DNA from 2 places in the Sphingobacterium sp. UBA7038 genome. Region 1 is predicted to be linked to the other one. Evidence: riboswitches for the same ligand, from Rfam matches in the RefSeq annotation. Region 1 holds a riboswitch; the other holds the start of a gene.
The links. A riboswitch is a leader RNA that binds a small molecule or an ion and turns the genes downstream of it on or off. The one in region 1 is predicted to bind S-adenosylmethionine.
Positions count from the first base shown of each region.

Region 1 (4,773 bases):
AACATGACATTGATTCTCATGAGTTTTGTGATCGGAATGGCCCCACAACACCCCTTTGCGGTTAGCTTACAGATTACAACAGGGTCCATAATATATTACTTTTTTAGCCTTTTACAAGCCTATATACAACCTTATCGCTCTTTAAAACATGCCATGGCTAATGGCTTTCATGGATTGTCCCAATTTCTATTGATACGATCACAGTCTTACGATCCCGATATTCCTTTGAATATTACGTACAGTCGCGTAGGAAAAATTCATGGCCAGATCAGCGAACAGCAGGAACAAATCAGGTCTCTTCTGTTTCGAGAAAAAAAAATCATAAGCCAACAGTGGCATAAAAGCAATTATTGGCTCAGTCAGGTTTATGGATTAATTGACCTCCATGAGTTAATTATTGCGCTTGATCATGACTACGATGCAATTCGCAAAAATCTTGCAGACACGGGCAGCCTCCCCTTAATTCGTCACACAATCAAATTATTAGCGTTAGAAATCGATAGCTTTTCACAACCCAACAAGAGGTTCCGGTATGCACATCAATTATACCATAATAACTTTAAAATTAATGCCCTCTTACGGGATTTAAAAGAAATTCAAGAACAACAGGCCGATCCAGCAAAAGGTATATTATGTTCGATCATAAGCAACATCGAAGCAATTATTGATGTACTCAACAGAATCCAGGTCGCTTTTTATCAAAATCAGGAAATTCAGGATAAGATTGACACCAGCGAGTACCAACAATTTATCAGTCGACCATTACGTAATCTCGCTGATCTAAAAAGTAAACTCCATCTGAATAATCCGCTTTTTCGATTTGCGGTTCGGATGGCTCTTCTTTTTGGAACAGGTGCATTGATCGGTATTTTATTTTTGGATTTTAAATATACCTATTGGATCTTACTGACGATCGCTATTGTTGCCAGGCCAGCATTTTCAATGACAAAAACCCGTAATATAGAACGTATTGTCGGTACATTCTCGGGTATTATAGTTGGTGTGTTCTGCTTAATTTCTATTCATTTTCTTCCAGCACTCCTAACCATAGCTGCATTGGGTCTTTTTGGATTCTTTTTGTTCAACCGATCTAACTATATGGTCAGTGTCATCTTCATTACCTTGGGAATTGTGATTGCACTCAATCTGTTCGAAGGCAACATCAATCTCATTTTAGGCAGCCGAATACTTTTCACACTGATTGGAGCATTCTTGGCTATAGCGGGTTATTTCTTGATACCTGTACGCCAGAGCACAGGCATGGTTCAGCTGGCAAAAGAGGTATCCCTTTACAACGCGCATTATTTCCAGATCATCAATAACCGTCTGTCGGACGAAAGACAAAGTTCGTTTGATATACGACTGGCTCGTAAAAAGGCGCAGACCGCCATGGCCCTGTTTTCAGACGCCATTAATCAAATGAAAAAAGAACCCGAGCACAAATGGATGGATTGGTCACATATTCACCATTTTCAGGCACTCGCATATCAGGTCAATTCCCATTTGGTGGGCCTCTCGCTATCGTTAAACAAAAAGACGAATCGCCACCTCGCCTATGATATCCATAGTAGAATCGATGCGCTTAAACCTCTCCTAACAGATTTAAATCAAACTGCAGAACGGATCAATTTAAAGAAATCATAATACCCGATTGACAGTTACTTTTGCGGTTTCATCGGAAGATATGCGATGCCAATCGGCATGTTATTCAAAATTCCTTTAACTAAAAAATACCATTTCTTTTGCTTTAATAAAAAAAGAGTTTATATTTGTGTCGTCTTCGAAAGAAGATTTCTAATCAACACCTCCCTTCATCAGTAGGTCTTGATTTATAAAGAAGTGGCGAGAGACTGGCTCAATGACCCACTGGCAACCTTCAATTTGTTTGAAAAGGTGCCAATTCCTGTCCAAAACAATATCGTTTTGGAGCATATAAATGACATAAGACAATGATTATTAAATTACTGAAGTCCATTAAAAATTCAGGTTCAACACAAGTGAACCGCACGATAAGCGAAAGTGTAACCCATCGTACAATTGTATCGATGCGAATGCGAATGCGTATGCATATGCACTTCCATGCTTGTTAAAAATCATTTCCGTTTTCTTGGATAAAGATTTAACAGACCCTTCAAGGAGGTGTGTATGCTTCTCTTTTTACTTTGCAATTTCTTTTTGAACCCTTAAAATCTGATATATTATGTCTTCAAACAAAAATTTAAAATTCGAAACTCTTCAGGTTCACGCTGGCCAAGTCGCTGACCCTACTACGGGATCTAGAGCAGTTCCTATATATCAAACAACATCTTTTGTATTTGAAAATGCCGAACACGGCGCAAACTTATTTGCATTAAAGCAGTTCGGTAATATTTATACACGGATTATGAACCCTACTACGGATGTTTTCGAACAACGTATTGCGGCACTGGAAGGTGGAGTTGCAGCTGTTGCTGTTGCATCCGGCCAGGCGGCACAGTTTATAGCTTTAAATAATATTTTGGAAAGTGGTGACAATTTTGTTGCGGGATCCAACTTATACGGCGGTACATTCAACCAGTTTAAAGTTTCTTTTAAGCGCCTAGGCATCGAAGCTCGTTTTGCAACAGACGCCGAAGCCGATAAAATTGAAGCGCTCATTGATGATAAAACAAAAGCAATCTATGTTGAAACAATCGGAAACCCAAGTTTCAATATTCCCGACTTTGAAAAAATTGCTGCCGTAGCAAAAAAATATGACTTACCATTAATCGTCGACAATACTTTTGGAGCCGGAGGTTATTTATTTAAACCTCTGGAGTATGGTGCAAATGTGGTTGTTGAATCGGCAACTAAATGGATCGGTGGACATGGCACAAGCATTGGCGGTGTCATCGTCGACGGCGGAAACTACAATTGGGGCAATGGAAAATACCCGCAATTTTCCGAACCATCTGAAGGCTATCATGGTTTAGTATTTTCCGAAGTTTTCGGTGAAAGCGGACCATTCGGAAATATTCAATTTGCCATTCGGGCGCGTGTGGAAGGGCTCCGGGATTTCGGACCAGCACTCTCCCCTTTCAATTCATTTTTATTATTACAAGGACTTGAAACCTTGTCTTTGCGGGTGCAACGCCATGTAGACAACACTTTAGAGGTCGCAAAATGGCTTGAGGCGCATCCACAGGTAGAAAAAGTAAACTATCCGGGATTAAAAAGCTCTCCGAGCTTCGCTAACGCACAAAAATACCTTAAAAATGGCTATGGCGCGGTACTTTCTTTCCAGCTTAAAGGTGACGCAGCGCAAAAGGCCAATAGCTTTATCGACAGCTTAGAATTGATCAGTCATTTAGCCAATGTTGGTGATACGAAGTCATTGATTATTCATCCAGCAGCTACAACCCATCAACAATTGAGTGATGAAGATCAAGCCAATGCCGGAGTCTTCAAAGGCTTATTACGTCTTTCTGTAGGAATAGAGCATATTGATGATATCAAAGTTGATTTACAACAAGCTTTTGATAAAATTAAATAATCAGATTTTTTCGGCTTAAAACTTAAACGTGAAATGAGTAAGCATATATATCTGCACCCGGAGCCTTTTGTATTTGAAAATGGAAGAGAGCTTACTGATTTACAAATCAGTTATGAAACATTTGGCAAACCCAACGCAGATCGCAGCAATGTGATCTGGGTTTGCCATGCATTAACGGCCAATGCAGATGTGCTGGATTGGTGGTCCGGTCTTTTTGGAACAGGTGAGTTGTTTGATGCAAACGATTATTATATTATTTGTGCCAATGTCATAGGATCAGCATATAATAGCAGTAATCCGCTATCTGTAAACCCAGCAACCGGACAACCCTATTACCTATCTTTCCCCGAATTCACAGTGAGGGATTTGGTTCACGCACATCAAGTCCTTGCGGACCACCTGGAAATCAAACAAATAGAGATCCTTATCGGGGGGTCATTAGGCGGTCAACAAGCATTGGAATGGGCCGTATCGCACAGTATAGCCATCAACCATCTCATCGTGGTTGGAACAAATGCCGTCCACTCACCATGGGGTATTGCATTCAATGAAAGTCAACGTCTGGCCATTACAACTGATCGAACCTTTTACGCCAATCACCCTGATGGTGGAGCTAAAGGATTGAAAGTTGCACGCGCTATGGCACTGTTGTCTTACCGCAACTATACAACGTATGCCAACACGCAAAAGGAAGATGATAACGAAAAACTCGATCATTATAAAGCATCCTCCTATCAGAACTATCAGGGTGAAAAATTGGTGAAATGCTATAATGCGTACAGCTATTATTTCCTGACCAAAGCAATGGACAGTCACAATTTAGGTCGGGGAAGACGATCTATTGAATCTGCTTTGGCGAGCATTGATTGTCCAACTTTAGTCCTGAGCGTTAATACAGATTTGTTGTTTCCGCCACAAGAGCAACAATTCATCGCGCAACATGTTCCCAATGCCCATTATCAAGAGATTGAATCGACCTATGGCCACGATGGCTTTTTGATCGAAACAAAAAAACTCACAAAAATCATTAGCAGCTTTCTGCGGGAACAAAAAGAATACATAAACGAATTAGTATAAGAGAGTAAATAATATATAAGAGAATTTAAGAAGAGATATGAGTAATAAATTAACAATAGGGATGTTTGGGTTTGGTGTCGTAGGCCAAGGTCTTTACGATATCATCAAAACCAAAGATCTTAATCTGGAGATCAAGAAATTTGTCATTAAAAACGGAGATAAAAAACGCTCGCTACCAGCAGATT
Region 1 covers NZ_DLAV01000020.1:120,629-125,401, forward strand. Annotated here, with positions in the region: gene B3H30_RS14110 (FUSC family protein) at 1-1,644, shown strand, start outside; SAM riboswitch class I at 1,827-1,939, shown strand; gene B3H30_RS14115 (O-acetylhomoserine aminocarboxypropyltransferase/cysteine synthase family protein) at 2,201-3,511, shown strand; gene B3H30_RS14120 (homoserine O-acetyltransferase family protein) at 3,545-4,588, shown strand; gene B3H30_RS14125 (homoserine dehydrogenase) at 4,626-4,773, shown strand, end outside.

Region 2 (4,773 bases), on a different contig from region 1:
ATTACTAAATAATATTTTAAACGAAGCCGCTTTAAATAACCCAACAAATACAACCAAATACTCAACGGCACTTTTTAAAGGTGATATCGGTGCTGCGCCAGGAAAATTAACCATCTATTTCCCCAATAAAAAGGCGATAATTGCCGATAATATGGGCTATCTGTTGCTGCCCATGCTGGCACTGCTTTTCTTGTTGGTGGGGTGTTTTGCTTATACACTGATTATCATCTTCAGACAAAAGAAAGTTTCGGAAATGAAGACGGATTTCATCAACAACATGACGCATGAGTTTAAAACACCTGTTGCAACAATTATGATTGCCAGTGAGTCACTTAAAGATCCAGACATCAATGCCGACCACAAGCGCGTTCAGAAATTGGCTAATATCATCTACGACGAAAATGTTAGACTCGGAAATCATATTGAACGTGTGCTCGATTTGGCAAGACTAGAAAAAGAAACGCTAAAACTCGACCAGGTAGAAGTATGCATCAATGATCTTGTTTCGGCAGTAACGGACAGTATGCAGCTACGGATGCAAAATATTGGCGGGAAATTCAGTATAGATCTTGCAGCGACCAAGGATGTTGTCGTTGGTGATGAGTTACATTTTTCCAATGTATTTTACAATCTTTTGGATAATGCCATCAAGTACAGCAAAGGAGATTTACATGTCAACATCAATTCAAAAAATGTTGGCGACACCATTGTTGTCACCATAGCCGACAATGGTATTGGGATGAGCCGGGATCACCTGCAAAAGATTTTCGACCAGTTTTACCGTATTCCAACTGGGAATGTTCATAATGTCAAAGGATTTGGCCTTGGCTTAAGTTATGTACAGGACATTCTGAGAAGGCTGAACGGAAAAATTACAGTTAAAAGTGAAAAAGATAAAGGCACGACCTTTGAAGTAATTTTGCCTATTAAAAAATAAAACGTTCCTTTTTTGTATATTTCCTCTTTAAAAAATTTCAAAGGTTGAGGAAGGCTGATTTATCAGCATCAAGGGACATTGGTGAAAATTAATATATTCATTATGCAAAAGATATTATTAGCAGAAGATGATCCTAATTTGGGGGATCTTTTAAAAGACTATCTCGAATTAAAGGGAAAATTTGACGTCACATTATGCACGGATGGAGATGAAGCGATTTCTCAATTCAAAAAAAATAACTACGACCTTTGTATTTTTGATGTCATGATGCCAAAAAAGGACGGATTTACAGTTGGACGTGAAATCAGAAAAACAAACAATACTGTTCCTATTATCTTTGCCACAGCAAAGGGGATGATGGAAGATAAGACCGAAGCCTTTGAGCTAGGAGGAGATGATTATATCACCAAGCCTTTTCGAGTGGAAGAATTATTGCTCCGCATCAATGCTTTGCTGAAACGCAGTGTTCGAGACAAAGAAGAAGAAGTGGTTGCGGATAAATTTGAAATTGGCGATTATTTCTTTGATTATACAAGTCAGCAGATTTCTTACAAAGGACAGATGCAAAAACTCTCCACGAAAGAAGCTGAACTACTCCGCTTGCTTTGCTTAAAGAAAAATGATGTGCTGACCCGGGAAGAAGCGTTGTTAAAAATATGGCATGATGATAACTATTTTACGGGTAGAAGTATGGATGTATTTCTCAGTAAACTTCGTAAATATCTAAAAGAAGATAGCAAAGTTGAAATTGTCAATGTGCACGGAAAAGGTTACAAACTTTTGGTCAGCTAAAAAAAGGGGAATGAAAAATATAGTCATTCCCCTTTTTATGCTACACACGTATTCAAGCGTGACTTACTCGAATTCGTGGATGAAAATAAAAGAACAAAACAATTTCATCCTTAGTAGAATATAAAAAATTGACGCACTTTTATAAAAAATTTGCATTTCAAAAAGAAATGTTCTAACTTAGCGTCGCTTATAGAGAAAGGCAGAGGGAATAGACCCGATGAAGCCTTAGCAACCTGTCCCTTGACAAGGTGCTAAATTCTACCCTACTTGATATGGGAATGATAAGCCGAAGTCACCAAATTCTAGTGTGTCCTTCTCTCTCTAGCAAGAAATATAGTTGAAAAAGAAATATTAAAAACATTCATTATGTTATTGACTAACAATTTAGGTTACCCTCGTGTGGGCGCGTTCCGCGAATTGAAAAAAGCCAATGAGGCCTATTGGGCTAAAAAATCTTCTGTTGAGGAATTATTGGACACAGCAAAAAAAATTCGTGAAGGCAATTGGAAAACACAAAAAGATGCTGGAATAGATTTGATCCCTTCCAATGATTTCTCTTTTTACGATCAAGTATTGGATTTAACCCTCACTGTTGGTGCAATTCCTGCTCGCTACCATTCTTTATTGAATAAAGTAGACAACAATTACAGTTTAGATCTATATTTTGCCATGGCGCGCGGTTTCCAACAAGAAGGAATCGACGTGACTGCAATGGAAATGACCAAGTGGTTGGATACGAACTACCACTACATGGTACCAGAATTCACCAAAGATCAAGAATTCAAATTGACTTCCGAAAAATTCTTAAATGAATACAACGAAGCAAAATCATTGGGCATCGATACTAAACCAGTTCTATTAGGTCCTATTACATACCTTTTGATCGGTAAAGAAAAAGAAGCTGGCTTCGACCGTATCGATTTATTGGATAAACTTATTCCAGTATATGAGCAAATACTAGCTAAACTAGCTGATGCTGGTGCACAATATGTTCAGATTGACGAGCCTTTCTTAGCATTGGATTTAGATGCTAAAGTAAAAGCTTTATATCAACCTACTTTCGAAAAATTAGCTGCAGCAGCAAAAAATATCAAATTAATCGCAACGACTTACTTCGAATCTTTAAAAGACAACGAAGATATCGCAGTTAACCTACCTATCTATGCTTTACATTTGGATCTGGTACGCGGTGAAAATCAATTGGATACGGTATTGGCTAAAGTTCCTGCTTCATTAACATTATCTTTAGGTATTGTTGAAGGCCGTAACATCTGGAAAAATGATTACGAAAAATCATTGGTTAAAATCAAACAGGCTGTTGATGCATTAGGAAAAGACCGTGTATGGGTAGCTCCTTCTTCATCACTGTTGCACGTTCCTTTTGACTTAGACAATGAACACAATGAACAATCGCTACCAGCTGAAGTAAAAAACTGGTTAGCATTTGCTAAACAAAAATTAGCTGAAGTAAAAGACTTAGCCGTACTAGCGGAGGGAGAAGTTGATGCTGAAACAGCAAAACGCTTCGAAGCGAACAAAGCGGCTGCTGAAAGCCGCCGTACCTCTCCATTGATCCACAAACCAGAGGTTAAAACACGTACAAGCAATATTACTGATGACGATGCAAAACGCACTTCAGCATTTGCAGACCGTAAAGCAGCGCAACAAGCGAAATTCAACTTACCGGCGTTCCCGACCACAACTATCGGTTCATTCCCACAAACGAAAGATGTTCGTAAATGGAGAGCAGATCTGAAAAAGGGTGCTATTACGCAGGCAGAATACGATAAAGCAATCGCAGAAGAAACAGAAAACACCATCCGTCTTCAAGAGCAATTGGATATCGACGTATTAGTACACGGCGAATTCGAACGTAATGACATGGTTGAATACTTCGGTGAACAATTGGCTGGTTACGCTTTCACACAAAATGGTTGGGTACAATCTTACGGTTCACGTTGTGTAAAACCTCCGATTATCTATGGTGACGTATACCGTCCTGAAGATATGACTGTCCGTTGGTCTTCATATGCACAATCATTGACAAATCGTCCGGTTAAAGGTATGTTGACTGGTCCTGTAACAATCTTACAATGGTCTTTCGTACGTAACGATCAACCGCGCTCAACAACGACTTACCAAATTGCATTGGCGATCTTGGATGAAGTACAAGCCTTGGAAAAAGCAGGTATCAAAATCATACAAATCGATGAACCAGCTATCCGTGAAGGATTACCGTTACGTAAAGCTGATCAAAAAGATTACTTGAACTGGGCAGTACGTGCTTTCCGTGTCTCTTCATCAAATGTTGAAGACGATACACAGATTCACACACACATGTGTTATTCTGAGTTCAATAATGTGATCGAAGATATCGCTGCAATGGATGCCGATGTTATCACGATTGAGACTTCACGTTCTCAAATGAAATTATTGAATGCTTTCGCCGGTGATTTCAAATATCCAAATGATATTGGTCCAGGTGTTTATGACATTCACTCACCACGTGTTCCAAGCAAAGATGAGATGGTAGATCTATTGCGCAAAGCAAAAGCAGTAGTTCCAGCAGAACAACTTTGGGTTAATCCTGACTGTGGTTTGAAAACTCGTGCTTGGCCAGAAACCAAAGCGGCTTTAGAGTCTATGGTTGAGGCTGCGAAAATCTTAAGAGCAGAATAATTCTTAAACTATATTGATAAAGCCCTAGCTGAAATTTCAGCTAGGGCTTCTTTATTGGGCTTCGTTCAAAATAAAAACTGTTATCCGAATAAGGTGAGATTATTTTCGGCTGTTCTTCCGTTCTTTCTTGTTTTCCTTTTCGTTCCCGTTCTTAATTTCCTGTTTTCCTTTAATCCGATCTTCAATCGCCTTCAGGCTTGACGAAAAATCGAGGTCAACATTTTCAAGTTTAGCCTTTTTTAACGCCTTCAATGCCTTTTTGTATTTTCTCATTTTTTCAAATAGAAGTGCTTTCTTGATCCAGATTCCTGTCAAGGGCATGGCCGGAAGTGTCAAAGCAAATTTGATCGTCTTTTTTGCAGCTT
Region 2 covers NZ_DLAV01000030.1:36,347-41,119, forward strand. Annotated here, with positions in the region: gene B3H30_RS19405 (sensor histidine kinase) at 1-937, shown strand, start outside; gene B3H30_RS19410 (response regulator transcription factor) at 1,040-1,729, shown strand; SAM riboswitch class I at 1,914-2,017, shown strand; gene metE (5-methyltetrahydropteroyltriglutamate--homocysteine S-methyltransferase) at 2,096-4,408, shown strand; gene B3H30_RS19420 (hypothetical protein) at 4,508-4,773, opposite strand, start outside.
Region 2: linked by a shared signal. The riboswitch ahead of metE (5-methyltetrahydropteroyltriglutamate--homocysteine S-methyltransferase) and the one ahead of B3H30_RS14115 (O-acetylhomoserine aminocarboxypropyltransferase/cysteine synthase family protein) in region 1 are both predicted to bind S-adenosylmethionine.